One region of the Streptomyces sp. NPDC001373 genome, then DNA from elsewhere that is predicted to be linked to it. Evidence: riboswitches for the same ligand, from Rfam matches in the RefSeq annotation. Region 1 holds a riboswitch; the other holds the start of a gene.
What was found. Region 1 has a riboswitch for S-adenosylmethionine ahead of ACFY15_RS12615 (aminotransferase class V-fold PLP-dependent enzyme). Riboswitches for the same ligand answer to the same signal wherever they lie in the genome.
Positions count from the first base shown of each region.

Region 2: linked by a shared signal. The riboswitch ahead of thrC (threonine synthase) and the one ahead of ACFY15_RS12615 (aminotransferase class V-fold PLP-dependent enzyme) in region 1 are both predicted to bind S-adenosylmethionine.

Region 1 covers NZ_JBIAWQ010000004.1:354,159-361,820, forward strand. The annotation lists gene ACFY15_RS12585 (NlpC/P60 family protein) at 1-560, opposite strand, end outside; gene ACFY15_RS12590 (NlpC/P60 family protein) at 807-1,853, opposite strand; gene ACFY15_RS12595 (NYN domain-containing protein) at 2,140-3,504, opposite strand; gene ACFY15_RS12600 (hypothetical protein) at 3,544-3,786, opposite strand; gene ACFY15_RS12605 (rhomboid family intramembrane serine protease) at 3,900-4,634, shown strand; gene ACFY15_RS12610 (Lrp/AsnC family transcriptional regulator) at 4,631-4,912, shown strand; gene ACFY15_RS12615 (aminotransferase class V-fold PLP-dependent enzyme) at 4,957-6,369, opposite strand; SAM riboswitch class IV at 6,601-6,717, opposite strand; gene trpD (anthranilate phosphoribosyltransferase) at 6,807-7,662, opposite strand, start outside.
Region 2 covers NZ_JBIAWQ010000011.1:165,118-172,779, reverse strand. The annotation lists gene ACFY15_RS24580 (ROK family protein) at 1-151, opposite strand, end outside; gene ACFY15_RS24575 (extracellular solute-binding protein) at 389-1,678, shown strand; gene ACFY15_RS24570 (DUF3263 domain-containing protein) at 1,840-2,190, shown strand; gene otsB (trehalose-phosphatase) at 2,305-3,159, shown strand; gene ACFY15_RS24560 (trehalose-6-phosphate synthase) at 3,242-4,702, opposite strand; gene ACFY15_RS24555 (glucosyl-3-phosphoglycerate synthase) at 4,793-5,743, opposite strand; SAM riboswitch class I at 5,949-6,087, shown strand; gene thrC (threonine synthase) at 6,081-7,391, shown strand; gene ACFY15_RS24545 (MoaD/ThiS family protein) at 7,428-7,662, shown strand, end outside.

The sequences.
Region 1 (7,662 bases):
CGCTTCTGGGCGGCCGCCTCGGTGCGCAGGGTCTCCAGTGCGGCGAGCTTGCGGGAGGCGTCCTGGCGCTGCCGGCCGATCCGGCGCTGCTCCTCGCGCAGTTCGTCGAGCTGCCTGGCCTGGCGGCCGCTCAGCCGGTCGAGGACGGCGGCCTTGTCCAGGTAGGCGCCGGGGTCGTCGGAGAGCATCAGCTCGACGGTGGGGTCGAGGCCGCCGGAGCGGTACTGGGCCCCGGCGAAGGTGCCGAGGACCCCGCGCATGGTGTTGACCCGGTCCTGGGCGCGGGCGACGGCGTCCTGGGCGCGGGCGATCTCGGCGCGCAGGGCGTCGGCCTTCTCGCCCGCCCGGTTGAACTTCTCGGTGGCCTGCTCGGCCTCCTCGAAGAGCCGGTCGACCTGGGCGCGGGAGCTCGCGGGCGGATCGTTGGGGAGGGCCGGGGCGGCGCCGGCGGGCGCGCCGCTCAGGGCCACGGCCGCGGTGGCGGCGGCTGCCGCGGCGAGGACGGCGGCCCTGGCGTTCCGGTCGGGGCCGCCGCTGCCGGGCCGGCGATGGGACGCCACGTGGCACCGCTCCCTTGCGCTGCGCGGGTCCGGGTCCGCCCCCGTGGACGGCCGTGTGCCGGGTTCCGCGCTGGCAGACAGTAGCCGCGCGGTCACGAGGTGGCCAACGGCCGCCGGCGGGCCCGTACGCCGGCGCCCCGCCTCTGACGCAGGTCATGGGCGGGGCGCGGGGTCAGGACGGGTCCGCGCAATTCGCCCGGATGGGCGGTGTGCGGCGGGTGCCCGGGGGGGCGGGGGCGGGGAAGGTCAGCCGACGCGGACGCCGAACTGGAAGGGCATGTTGCTCATGGCCTCGTAGCGCACGCCGCCGGTCGGGTTGGAGGCGTGGAAGACCTGGCCGTTGCCGGCGTAGAGGCCGACGTGGTGCAGGTCGCTGTAGAAGAAGACCAGGTCGCCGGGCTGGAGCTCGCTGCGGCCGATGCGGGTGCCGTCGTTGACCTGGGTGTAGGTGGTGCGGCTGATGCTGACGCCTGCCTGGGCGTAGGCCCACTGGGTCAGGCCCGAGCAGTCCCAGGAGTTGGGGCCGGTGTCGCCCATGTGGTAGGCGTCGCCCTCCTGGGTGAGGGCGGCGGCGAGGGCGGCTCCGGCGCGACCCGAGCCCTTCGCCGCGCCGGGCTTGGCGCCCGTGCCACCGCCGGCGGCCTTCGCGGAGGCCGCGCCGTCCTTGGCCGCGTCGCTCTTGAGCTCGCCGCGCTCCTCGGCGGTCAGCGAGTTGAGGAGGGCCTGGGCGTCGGCGAGCTTGCTCTGGGCGGTGGCCTTCTTCTCGGCCAGTTCCTTGCGGACGGCGTCCAGGTCGGCGAGCTTGCCGGTGGCGTCCGCGCGCTGCTGCGCCAGTTCCCGCTGCTTGGCCTGGATCCTGCCGATCGCCTCGACCTGCCGGCCGCTCAACTGCTGGAGCGTGGCGGAGTTGTCGAGGTAGTTCTGCGGGTCTCCGGAGAGCAGCAGTGCGACGGAGGGGTCGATGCCGCCGCCGCGGTACTGGGCGGTGGCCATCGAACCGAGCGTGTTGCGCAGGTCGTTGAGGTCGGCCTGGCCGCGGGCCACCTGGTCCTGGAGGTAGCCGATCTCCTTCTCCAGCTTGTCCTGGCGGTCCTTGGCGCCGTTGAACTTCTCGGTGGCCTGCTCGGCCTCCTCGTAGAGGGCGTCGACCTTGGTCTTGACCTCGTCCTTGTTCGGCTTGTCCGGGGCGGCGGAGGCCGACTGGGCGGAGAGGGCGACGGCCGCGGTGGCGAGGGCGGTGAGGACGCTGACGCGGGTGCGGGTCGGCGGCTTGGGTCGACGGTGGGACGCCACGGACGCGAGCTCCTTCTTCCTGGAGCCGCCGAAGACGGTCGCACACTCGGCAGCGCCCCTCCGCCGACACCCCGAATGGGTGTCCTGCCGAACGAAGGTTTGAGCAGACCCTAGTGACCCGTCCGTGATCAGTTCAAATCCCGGAACGTAAAAATCCGCTGCCCTTCCGGCTTCTTTACCCGGCGCCCACGCTGCGTGCCACCCCCTTGACGGTACGTCTCCTCCACGCACCGTCAATTCGGGCATCCCGCACAGTCGTTACATCAGCCGCAAGGTCCGCACAGCGTTACGAAACCCTCGCGAGCCGCTTGAGCAGCAGCGCCGACGCCACTGGCCGGGCCCCCGCCTTCGCCACCCCGTCGGCCACCTCGCGGTCGGTGGAGACCACCACCACCGGACGGCCGGGCGGCTCGGCCCGCACCAGCTGGCGGATCAGCTCGTCCGCCGTCACCCCGGCCTTGGAGAACAGCACCCGCACCCCGCGCGGCGGTGCGAGCAGCACCGGCGCCGCCAGCTCCGCGCCGTCGAAGACGCACGTCATCTCGGCGCCGGTCTGCGCGGCCAGCATCGACAGCCCGCCCAGCAGCCGCAGCCGCTGCTTCTCCAGCGGCATCGTCGGGTAGCCGGTCTTCGTCACGTTGTACCCGTCGACCACCAGATGCGCCTGCGGCAGCGCCAACAGCTGGTCCAGCAGCGCCGGATCGGTCTCCGACAGGGCCCGTGCCGCGATGTCCTTCGGGGTCATCCGGCCCGGCTCGACGGCGTCCACGGTGTCCGCGGGCCGCGTCGAGACCGGCGGCAGCGCCAGCTCGCGGCGCAGCCCCGCCGCCGCGTCCAGCACGGTGTCCAGCAGCAGCCTCAGCCGCATGTCCTCGACGCTGCGCCCCTCACGGGTGGCCCGGCGCGCGGTCTCCAGCGCCGACTCCGTCTCCGCCAGGCGGGACTTCAGCCGCCGGGACTCGCTCTCGGCCGCGGCCACCTGAGCGGCCGCCTCACCGCGGATCCCGTCGATCTCGCCGCCGAGCTTGCGCAGGGCCGCCTCGCCCCGCTTGACGTCGCTCAGGGCGCTGCGCAGCTTGCGCTGAAGCGATTCCGCTTCCTTGCGGGCGGCTTCCAGCTCGGCCCGCACCTGCTCGCCGCCGCTGCGCTGGGCCTCGCGCAGCTGGGCCAGCTCCTCGCGCAGCCGCTCCAGCTCGCGCCGGTTCTCGTCATCGGCCCGCTCGGCGTCGGCGCGCTGCGCCTCCTCGCCCGCGGCGGCCACCAGCTTGACCCAGCCGGCCGGCCGCAGCACGTACGCGGCGGCCGCCACGTCCAGCGGGTCCGCGGCGGCCGGCGGGGCACCGGACTCCAGCGCCCCGGCCATTTCCGGCTGCGCCTCGCGCACCTTCTCCGCGACCCGGCTGCGGAAGGCCCCGTCGCTCTCCACGGCGGCGGCCATCGCGTTGCCCGCGAACTTGGCGCGCCGGGTCGGGGTGAACCGGGCGTACTGGCGCAGCTGCGCCGGGAGGTCGGCGACCGTCAGGCCGCCGAAGGCGTCCGAGACGAGCGAGACGACCCGGCGCCGCACGCCTTCCGGCAGTGGGCGGTCGAGGACCTCCGCGGCGTCGCGGGCCGCGTCGGCCGGCCCGGCGCCGCTTGCTGGCTCCACAATCCGTCACCCCTACCGTGATCTCCTGCGGGCCCGGCTCCGTCAGGAGTCGGTGCCCGGCCTGTCGACGAGCTCGATCTGGTCCACCGCGTTGCACCAGCGGCAGCGGACCGACTCGATGGTCTCACTGACCACCTCGCGCTCCTCGACCTTGGGCTCCCCGGCGAGGTCGAGGTGGACGTACTCCACGACCTTCGACGATCGGGTGACATCGAACCGCGTGAGGTTGCCGCACAGGGTGCAGCGCCATCGGGTGGTGTCGGTCGGCAGGGGAACCGTCGTCATCAGGCCGCTCTCTCCTTCGTAGCTCGTTCAATTAAAGCCTTCCGCGGCGGCCGGAGGACCGCAGCACGTAACCCTACGGCCTGGCACCACCCTCAGGGGGGTCCACCTGCGTCATGCTCTTTCCCATGATCGTAAAGTGGCGGGCCGTGCGCGAGGCCGCCCGGGGCCCCGTGGTCACGTACGCGCTGATCGCCGGCTGCTGCGCGGCGTTCCTGACGAGCCCGGCCTCGGGCCTGAACCCGTCCTTCGGGACCGGTGACCGGCTGATAGCGACGGGGACGGCCTACTTCCGGCACTGGGGCGTGGTCCCGGACGAACTCTTCTCGGGGGCGGTGCGCCCGCTGCTGACCCCGCTGACGGCGCTCTTCGTCCACGGCAGCTGGCTGCACCTGCTCGGGAACATGCTCTTCCTCTACGTCTTCGGCGCCATGACGGAGGAGCGGATGGGCCGGCCGGCGTTCCTCGTCTTCTACCTCTGCACCGGCTACGTGGCCCTGGCGGCCTACGCGGCGGCCAACGCCTCCTCGGACCAGACCCTGGTCGGGGCGTCCGGTGCGATCTCGGCGGCGCTCGGCGCGTTCCTGTGCCTGTTCCCGCGGGCCCGGGTGACGAGCCTGTTCCCGTTCCTGCTGTTCCTGCCGCTGCGGTTCCCGGCGTGGATCGTGCTGATGTTCTGGTTCGGACTCCAGTGGCTGGCCGCGCACCGGGCGGGGAGCGGGCCGGGGGTGGCCTACCTCGCCCACGTGGTGGGCTTCTCCGTGGGGTTCTGCTACGCGTGGGCGCGATATCGCCGTACGACTAGAGTGAGGCGACCAGTGACTGCCGGCGAGGGAGACAGCCAACCGTGATCACCGCGATCGTGCTCATCAAGACCAGCGTGGACCGGATCCCCGAGATCGCCGAGTCCATCGCCCAGCTGGACAGCGTCAGCGAGGTCTACTCCGTCACCGGTACGTACGACCTGATCGCGCTGGTCCGCGTGGCCCGCCACGAGAACCTGGCGGACATCATCCCCGGCCGGATCTCCAAGATCCCCGGCGTCGAGGCCACCGACACCCACGTCGCGTTCCGCACCTACTCCCAGCACGACCTGGAAGCCGCCTTCGCCATCGGCCTGGACGCGTAGCACCGGCGGGGCTGGTGTCAGCCCCGCCGGCGGCCGGCGCCCCGCTACACCGCCGGGACGCAGCGGCCGTCCGCGGTGCGGTACCGCCACTTCGCGCCGTCCGCGACGAGCTCCTTCACCGCGCGGACGAACCGCTCCACGTGCTCGTCCGGGGTGCCCGCCCCGAAGCTGACCCGGATCGCGTTCAGCGACCTCCCCCGGCCTCCGGCCGCGGGGACCCCCACCTCGCTCCGCTCCCCCGGCGCCCCGCACTCGCCCGGCTCCTGCGGCTCGCCGCCCAGCAGCGTCCGCACCAGCGGGTGGGCGCAGAACAGCCCGTCCCGGACCCCGATCCCGTACTCCGCGGACAGCGCCGCCGCGAAGTGCGAGCTGTTCCAGCCGTCGACCACGAACGAGATGACGCCGACGCGCGGGGCGTCGTCCCCGAACAGGGACAGCACCCGCACCGCCGGGACCTCGGCCAGCCCCTCGCGGACCTTCGCGACGAGGTGCCGCTCGCGGGCGACGAGGTCCTCGAAGCCGGCCTCCTCCAGCGCGCGGCAGGCGGAGGCGATGGAGTAGACGCCGATCACGTTCGGGGATCCGGCCTCGTGCCGGGCGGCGGTGGTGTGCCACTCGACGTCGACGCCGCCGTCCTCGCGGCGGGCCACCGTACGCGAGGCGCCGCCCCCGGCCAGGTACGGCTCGGCCTCCCGCAGCCAGTCCGCGCGGCCGGCGAGCACGCCCGCGCCGAAGGGCGCGTACAGCTTGTGCCCGGAGAAGGCGACCCAGTCCACGTCCAGCTCCCGCACCGAGACGGGGTGGTGGGGCGCCAGCTGGGCGGCGTCCAGCACGATCCGCGCGCCGTGGGCGTGGGCGGCGGCGGCGAGCTCCCGGACCGGCCACAGCTCGCCGGTGACGTTGGACGCCCCGGTCACGCAGACCAGCGCCGGGCCGTAGGGCTCGCGGTCGGCGAGCGCCCGCTCCAGGGCGGCGACGGCCTCGCCGGGGGTGCGCGGGGCGTCGAGGCAGGTGACCTGCGCGTCGCGCCAGGGAAGCAGCGAGGCGTGGTGCTCGGTCTCGAAGACGAAGACCTGACAGTCGGCGGGGAGCGCGGCGGCCAGCAGGTTCAGGGAGTCGGTGGTGGACCGGGTGAAGACCACCTGGTCGGCGGGGCGGCAGTCGAGGAACGCGGCGACGGTGGCCCGGCTCTGCTCGAAGAGATCGGTGGAGAGCTGCGAGAGGTAGCCCGCGCCGCGGTGGACGCTGCCGTAGTAGGGGGCGTACGCGGCGACGTCGTCCCAGACCCGCTGGAGCGCGGGGGCGCTGGCCGCGTAGTCCAGGGCCGCGTAGGTGACCTCGCCGCCGGTGACGAGCGGGACGGTGACGTCCCGGCCGAGCACGGGCAGCGGCTCGGCACGGGCAGGGCTCTCGGCGGCGGGAGCGGGGGCGGTGGCGGTGTTCGGGTACGCGGACATGGCGGTATCTCCCGGCAGGCAGGGCTGAATGGCTTCGGTGTGCCCGTACGCGGGTACGGCGGCGCGCGGTGGCGGCAGCGGCCGTAGGGGGTACGGGAAGGACCTCGAACCGGTCGGGGGTACGCGGAAGGGACCCTGGTCCGAGGGATGAAGAAGGGGCGGAGTCGCCCTATCGCATTCGCTTGCTCACGGAAAACGCTCCTCGAGAGACCAGGACCCCTGGTGTCGAGGGATCCGCGCTTGCCGTAGACCTCGCTGCCTACGACCTGGTCATCACCCGGGGCACCCCGCCACGGAAGGAGGGTTGCCGGACAGCGAGCCGGGGCCTTGACGCTGTCACTCGTGACCTTGGGCAGCATCCTGCCACAGGGTCCCCCGGACACAGGACCCCGGTCCACGATGTGGACCGGGGTCGTGGCCGCAGGCACCGGGCCGGGTCAGGCGTTGCTGGCCGCCACCCACCGCTCCAGGGCGGCCCGGGCGGCGCCCGAGTCGATGGATTCGGCCGCACGGGCGATGCCCGCCGACAGCTGCTCCTCCAGCGAGCCCGTCCCCGGGTCCACGGCCACCAGGGCGGACGCCGAGTTCAGCAGGACGGCGTCGCGCACCGGGCCGGTCTCCCCCGCCAGCAGGCGGCGGGCCACGTCGGCGTTGTACGACGGGTCGCCGCCGCGCAGGGCCGAGATGTCGATGGTCGCGATGCCCACGTCGCGCGGGTCGAAGGAGTGCTCGGTGATCCGGCCCTCGCGGACCCACCACACCCGGGAGGTCCCGGTGGTGGTCAGCTCGTCCAGGCCGTCGTCGCCGCGGAAGACGAGGGCCGAGGTGTTCCGCTCGGCGAGCACACCCGCCATGATCGGGGCCAGCCGGGGGTCGGCGACGCCCACGGCCTGCGCCGTGACCCGGGCGGGGTTGGTGAGCGGGCCGAGGCCGTTGAACGCCGTGCGCACCCCGAGGTCCCGTCGTGCCGAGGCCGCATACCGCAGGGCGGGGTGGAAGACCACCGCGGAGCAGAAGGTGATGCCGGCCTCCTCGGCGACCTGTGCCACCCGCTCCGGGGTCAGGCGCAGGTTGACGCCGAGCTTCTCCAGGACGTCGGAGGAGCCACTGGCGGAGGAAGCGGCCCGGTTGCCGTGCTTGACGACCTTCGCGCCCGCGCCGGCCGCCACGATGGCGGACATGGTCGAGATGTTGACGGTCTTGGCGCCGTCGCCGCCGGTGCCGACGATGTCGACGGTCCGTCCGGGCACCTCGATCAGGTTGGCGTGGGCGTACATCGTGCGGACCAGCCCC
Region 2 (7,662 bases), on a different contig from region 1:
CGGCGAAGTCCAGGATCGTCTCGACGACGGCTTCGGCGCCCCGCTCGCGGCCGGTGGCGCGGCGCGCCTCGTGCAGCAGGGTGCCGTCTCCGGCGATGAGGGCGGCCTTCATCCCGGTGCCGCCCACATCAAGGGCGATGACGTGTTTCACGGGTTTCACAGAGGACAGTCTCGCGTGCTCGAAGGGGAAAGGTCTAGTCCATTGGGCGGGATTGTTGAGCGGCCATACAAATCCGGAAGCCCTGTTCCGGCGCGTTCGGAGACAGTTTCGAAACAGTCCGCGCGTGACCCCGCCGCCGGATGTGGAAGAGCCGCCAAAGTGGTGTAGACCTTACGTCGGATCGTACGTACAACCTGGGATGGATCGAGAACTGTGAAGGGCCGTTACCTGAGGCTGGCCGCGTCCGGCGCCGCACTGTGGCTGACCGGCGTGGCGCTGACGGGCTGTGGGACCGTGTCGGGCCTCGCCGGGGACAACGAGGTGACCCTGCGGGTCGTGGCGGCCGACTACGGCGACAATCCGCAGAACTCCTCCACCGGCTACTGGAAGAACCTCGCCGCCGCCTTCGAGAAGGACAACCCCGGCGTCAAGGTCGAGGTCAGCGTCTACTCCTGGTCGGAGGTCGACGCCAAGGTCGCCGCGATGGTCAAGGCCGGCAAGGCCCCCGACATCGCCCAGATCGGCGCCTACGCCGATTACGCCGAGGCCGGCAAGCTCTACACCGCCGACGAGCTGCTCTCCGTGAAGACCGAGGCCGACTTCCTCGCCCCGCTCGCCGACGCGGGCAAGGTCCGGCGCGTCCAGTACGGCATGCCGTTCGTGGCCAGCACCCGGCTGCTCTTCTACAACACCAAGCTCCTCGGCGACGCCGGCGTCATCCCCAAGGACGGCTCCACCCCGTGGCAGCCCAAGAGCTGGGCCGACGTCGAGGCGGCCGCCAGGAAGCTCAAGGCCGCGAACGTCCCCACCCCCTTCGCCCTGCCCCTGGGCCGCGAGGAGGCCCAGGCCGAGACGATGATGTGGATGCTCTCCGGCGGCGGCGGCTACACCGACAACGAGGAGGCGTACGCGATCGACGCCCCCGAGAACATCAAGACCTTCGAGTTCCTGCGCGACCGGATGGTCGGCCAGGGCCTCACCGGCCCCGTCGAGCCCGGCAAGCTCGACCGGCAGGCCGCCTTCGACGGCTTCACCCGGGGCGAGGTCGGCATGCTCAACGGCCACCCGACGCTGCTCAAGCAGGCCGCCGGCAAGGGCGTGAAGTTCGGCATGGTCGCCATGCCCACGGCGGACGGCACCGACCACTCCACGATGGGCGTCGCGGACTGGGTGATGGCCTTCAAGAACGGCCACAAGAAGGAAGCCGGGAAGTTCCTCGACCAGCTGTACTCGGCGAAGAACGTGACCACCTTCACCAGCACCTACGACCTGCTGCCGGTCACGACCAGCGGCTACCGCGCGATGGAGGCCGCGAACGGCGGCGCCGCGACCCAGCTGCGCACCTTCCTGACCGCCCTGCCCAACGCCCGCCTGTACCCGGTGGGCAAGAAGTCCTGGGCCGGGGTCAGCGAGGACGTGAAGCAGAACATCGGCAAGGCGGTCCAGCCGGGCGGCCAGTCGGCGAAGGTCCTGGAACAGATCGCGGACGCGGCCCGCAAGGCGGACGGGGAGAAGTAGGCTCCCGCGGCATCCGGCATCCGGCATCCGGCATCCGGCATCCGGCATCCGGCATCCGGCATCCGGCATCCGGGCGGCCGGCGATTCGGCAGCGGCCGGCCCCCGCGGCCGCCCGGGGCGCTGTCGGGGGCGCTGTCGGCGGGCGGCGTTAGTCTGGCCGTATGACAGACGGCGGCCAGGCGGGTGAGGCGGGCACGGCGGCGGAGACGGCCGAGGCCCGTCCGACCGACGCCGGGGCCGGAGCGGGTTCCGCCGGGGCCGCGGAGCGTTCCGCCGAGGCCGCGCCGGGGCGGCTGAGCGCCGCAGAGGCCGCGGTGCTCGCGTACGAGGGCCGCAGCTGGCCGGGGCCCGGAGCCAAGGAGCGCGCGATACGCGAAGGGCTCGGGCTGAGCCCTGTCCGGTACTACCAGCTGCTCAACGCCCTGATGGACGACCCCCGGGCCCTCGCCCACGCCCCCGGCACCGTCAACCGGCTCCGCCGCATCCGCGAGGCCCAGCGGGCCCGGCGGTAGGTCCGGGGCCGGTTGCCGCGGCGGAGCCGGCGGCGGCCGCGGCGGGGGTTCCCGTGCTGGATCGCGGCTGGAGGGTCTGGGCGGGGTCCCCACGGCGCCGGTAGGGTCGTCCGCATGGGGAGCCATCCGCACGATCCGCCGATGCCCGTGCCCGCCACCGCAGCCGGACGCGAGGGACTCGAAGCCCTCCTCCGCACACCCCGCAGAGCCGTCGTCGCCCTCGACTTCGACGGCACCCTCGCCGACATCGTGCCCGACCCCGACCAGGCCCGCGCACACCCGGACGCCGTACCCGCGATCGCCGCACTGGCCCCCGAGGTGGCGGCCGTCGCCGTGGTCACCGGCCGCCCCGCCGGGGTCGCCGTCCGCTACGGAGGCTTCGCCGGCGTGTCCGGGCTGGAGCACCTGGTGGTCCTGGGCCACTACGGGGCCGAGCGCTGGGACGCCGTCACCGGTGTCGTGCACGCCCCCGCCGCACACCCCGGGGTGGCGGCGGTACGGGCCGAGCTGCCCGGCTTCCTCGACGCGATCGGGGCGTGGCGCGGGACCTGGATCGAGGAGAAGGGCCGGGCCCTGGCCGTCCACACCCGGCGCGCGGAGGACCCCGAGGCCGCGTTCGAGGCGCTGCGGGAGCCCCTCGCGGAGCTCGCCGCCCGCCACGGGCTGATCGTCGAGCCGGGCCGGGCCGTCCTGGAACTGCGGCCGCCGGGGATGGACAAGGGCGTCGCCCTGACGGAGTTCCTGCGGGAGCGCGACGCGGGGCCGGTCCTGTACGCGGGGGACGACCTGGGCGACCTCGCGGCGTACGCGGCGGTCGAGAAGCGCAGGGCGGAGGGCCTCCCGGGCCTCCTGGTGTGCAGCGGCTCCGCGGAGGTCCCGGAACTCGCGGCCCGCGCCGACCTGGTCCTCCCGGGCCCCGCCGCGGTGGCGGCGTTCCTGTCGCAACTGGCGGGGGCGCTGCGGGGGTAGGGGGGGTACGGGGCTCGCGGTGCGGGCCGGCCACCGCCCCTTGAGGGGCAGACGGCCGGCCCTCACCGCACTCCGCCCGGCCTCAGTTCCCCAGGGCCTCCAGCTGTGCCGTGAGCCAGGCCGCCGGGGGGAGGGCCGTGGCGGCTGCCGCGAGGCGTTTCGTGCGGGCCGTGCGTTCCTCATGCGGCATCGAGAGGGCCGCGTGCAGGGCTTCGGCCGTGGCCGTGACGTCGTACGGGTTCACCGTCAGCGCGTCCTGGTGAAGTTCCTCGTACGCCCCCGCCCCCGTCGACAGGACCAGCACGCACCCCGCCTCGGATACCACCGGGATCTCCTTCGCGACCAGGTTCATGCCGTCGCGCACCGGGTTGATCAGGGCCACGTCCGCCATCCGGTACACCGCCAGCGACCGGTCGAAGTCGTCCTGCACGGACATCAGCACCGGCTCCCAGTCCGCCGTCCCGAACGCCGCGTTGATCTCCGCCGCCAGGTCCGCGACGGCGGCCGTGTAGCTGCGGTAGACCTCCAGGTCCTGGCGGGAGGGGTAGGCCGAGGCCAGGTGGACGACCCGGCCCCGCCATTCGGGGTGGGCGGTCAGCAGTTCCCGGTAGGCGAGCAGGCCGCGCAGGATGTTCTTCGACAGTTCCGTGCGGTCCACGCGGACGATGGTCCGGCGGTCGCCGACCTCGGCGCGGAGCGCGGCCAGCTTCGCGTCGACCTCGGGGCGGTGGGCGAGCGCCCGCAGGTCGTCCCCGTCCACGCCCAGGGGGTACTGGCCCACGCCGGTGAAGCGGGTCTCCCCGTACCGGCCGTCCTCCGCCAGCCTGCGGTGGTGCACCCCGCCCGGGTGGTCCTCCCGGGGGACGAACCCGTCCGCGACGCCGTGGACGTCGTCGAAGGTGGCGCCGCTGATGAAGGCGGCGGCCCAGGCCGCGGTGTGGAAGCCCAGCTGGTCGGCGCCGAGCATCCCCCACACCAGCCGGCTGCGGATGTCGTCCGGGAGCATGTGCAGGAAGTCGGTCGAGGCCCACGGCGTGTGCGTGAAGTGCGCGATCCGCAGGTCCGGGCGCAGCTCCCGCAGGGCCCCCGGGACCAGGGCCAGGTGGTAGTCCTGGACCAGGACGCGGGCGCCTTCCGCCGCCTCCTGCGCGAGCGCTTCGGCGAAGGCCTGGTTGTAGGTGGTGTACGCGTCCCAGCGCCGCCGGAACTCCGCGTCGAAGACGGGCTCGCGCGGGATGTCGTAGAGGTGGTGGTGGGTGAACCAGAGCACCGAGTTCGCGATGCCGTTGTACGCGTCGTGGTAGACCTCGGGATCGATGTCCAGCATCCGCACGCCGGGCTCGGAGACCCCGCGCCGGACGGCCTCGCGGTCGGCGTCGGAGAGGGGCGCGCAGATCCACAGGGCCCCGGGCTGCGCCGCGAGGGCCGCGGACAGGCCGGAGACCAGACCGCCCCCGCCGCGCCGGGCGGTGAGCGTGCCGTCGGCGGCGAGGGCGTACGAGAGCGGGCCGCGGTTGGCGGCGACGAGTACCTGAGAAGCCATGCCGCGAACCTAGCCCGGGGTCTCCTCGCTCAAACGTCCGGGAAATGACCGGTTCGTCACGTACCGGTCACGGGGGCCCCGCTTTCCGCCTCACGCCACGCGCCGGACCGCGTACTCCTCGATCTCCAGCATCGGCGGCCGCTCCTCGGTGTCCACGGGGTAGGTGCGCGGAACGAACCCGTCCGGCCCCCTCTCGAACTGGGTGAGCTCCGGCCGTACGAGGTGGGCGCGCGAGAGCCGCAGCTGTGCGGTGCGGTAGATGGCGGCGGCCATCCGGCCCAAAGCCTGTCCGTTCTGGTGCCGGTGGAGGCGGACGCCGACGTCGACCTGGGCCAGCGCGTCCAGTCCGACGGTGTGCAGGGCGTCGACCAGCAGGCCGAGCTCGACCCCGTAGCCGACGGGGAACGGCAGGCGTTCCAGCAGGGAGCGGCGTACGGCGTACTCGCCGCCCAGGGGCTGGACGAAGCCGGCCAGCTGCGGCCAGTGGAGGTTGAGGAGGGGGCGGGCCACCAGTTCCGTGACGCGTCCGCCCTGGCCGGGGGCGTCCCCCAGCGGGCGGTCGTACATCGCCTTGACGAACTGCACCTGCGGGTCGGTGAGCAGCGGGCCGACGATGCCGGAGACGAAGGCGGACGAGAAGTCGCGCAGGTCGGCGTCAACGAAGCAGACGACCTCGCCGGTGGTGGCGAGCAGGGAGCGCCAGAGCACCTCGCCCTTGCCGCGCACGGCGGGGACGCGGGGGAGGATCTCGTCCCGGTGGACCACGCGGGCGCCGGCCTTCGCGGCGACCTCGGCCGTACGGTCGCTCGACCCGGAGTCGACGACGACCAGCTCGTCCACCAGGGGGACCGGCAGGCCCTCGACGAGGTCGCGCCGGATCACCTCCACGATCTCCCCGACCGTGGCCTCCTCGTCGAGGGCCGGCAGGACCACGCTCACGGTGGTCCCGGCCGCCCGTTTCCGCTCCAGCAGCTGGTCGAGCGGTCGGTCGGCGGCGGACCAGGAGCGGTCGGCCAGCCAGCGCTCCACCTCATCCAGCACCCTCGGTACTCCCTGGTCACTCGGAGGCGGCGTCACACCCGGCGGATTTGGGCCGAATTGTGATCCATCTCGCGGTTCGGACAGCCGTCTCAAGCGGCCGCCCCTTCAGTTACAGTCTTGAACAACGCGAAGGTCCACCGCATGCCGGGGGTCTTCGCGAACAAACGCACCGGCGCGCCATCGAGCGCGTGTGCCGGTGCCATACCGCTCATCCAGAGGGGCAGAGGGACACGGCCCGTTGAAGCCCCGGCAACCCTCCAGTCGGTTCTCGCTCGCGCGGGGCCCCGGCTAGGGAAGGTGCCAATTCCGTCTCATGGCGAAGTGCGCCATGGGGAAGATGAGGAGAAAGGGCCTCGCCATCATGGCTGCACAGACTGTCGCCACTTCCGCCACTCCCGGATCCGTCGATCTCGGCCCCGCCACCGGCCTTTCCTGTCGTGAGTGCGGTACCCGCTTCGAGCTCGGCCCCATCTTCGCCTGCGTCGAGTGTTTCGGTCCGCTGGAGGTCGCCTACGAGCTGCCGGCCGGCGACCCGGAGGCCCTGCGCGCGGCGATCGAGGCCGGCCCGAACAACATCTGGCGCTACGCGCCGCTGCTGCCCGTCCCCGCGGACGTGGCCTCCAAGCCCAGCCTGAACCCCGGCTTCACCCAGCTGGTGGACGCCGCGAACCTGGCCAAGGAGCTGGGCGTCACCGGCAAGCTGTACGTCAAGGACGACTCCGGCAACCCGACGCACTCCTTCAAGGACCGCGTCGTCGCGATCGCCGTCGAGGCAGCCCGCGCCTTCGGCTACACCACCCTCTCCTGCTCCTCCACCGGCAACCTGGCCGGAGCCGTCGGCGCCGCGGCCGCCCGCGCCGGCTTCCGCTCCTGCGTGTTCATCCCGCACGACCTGGAGCAGGGCAAGGTCGTCATGGCCGGTGTCTACGGTGGCGACCTGGTCGGCATCGAGGGCAACTACGACGACGTCAACCGCTTCTGCTCCGAGCTCATCGGCGACCCGCTGGGCGAGGGCTGGGGCTTCGTCAACGTCAACCTGCGCCCTTACTACGGCGAGGGCTCCAAGACCCTCGCCTACGAGATCTGCGAGCAGCTCGGCTGGCAGCTGCCCGACCAGATCGTCATCCCGATCGCCTCCGGCTCGCAGCTCACCAAGATCGACAAGGGTCTGCAGGAGCTGATCAGGCTCGGTCTGGTCGAGGACAGGCCCTACAAGATCTTCGGCGCCCAGGCCGAGGGCTGCTCCCCGGTGTCGACCGCCTTCAAGGCCGGCCACGACGTGGTCCGCCCGCAGAAGCCGAACACGATCGCCAAGTCCCTGGCCATCGGCAACCCGGCGGACGGCCCGTACGTGCTCGACATCGCGCGCCGCACCGGCGGTTTCGTCGAGGACGTCACCGACGAGCAGGTCGTCGAGGCCATCAGGATCCTGGCGCGGACCGAGGGCATCTTCGCCGAGACCGCGGGCGGCGTGACCGTCGGCGTGACGAAGAAGCTCATCGAGAACGGGCAGCTCGACCCCTCGCTGACCACCGTGGTCCTCAACACCGGTGACGGCCTCAAGACCCTGGAAGCGGTGTCCGGCACCGGCCAGACCGCCACCATCCGCCCGAGCCTGGACGCGTTCCGCGCCGCCGGCCTGGCCTGACCCTTCCCCAGCACTCCACGGAAAGGCGGTAGCGCCATGAGCGTCAACGTCCGCATCCCCACCATCCTGCGCACCTACACCGGCGGCGCCGCCGAGGTCCCGGCCGAGGGGGCAACCCTCGCCGAGGTCATCGACTCCCTGGAGGCGAACCACCCGGGGATCGCCGCGCGCGTCCTGGACGACCAGGGCAGGCTGCGCCGCTTCGTGAACGTCTACGTCAACGACGACGACGTGCGCTTCGAGGGCGGCCTGCAGGCGGCGACGCCGGACG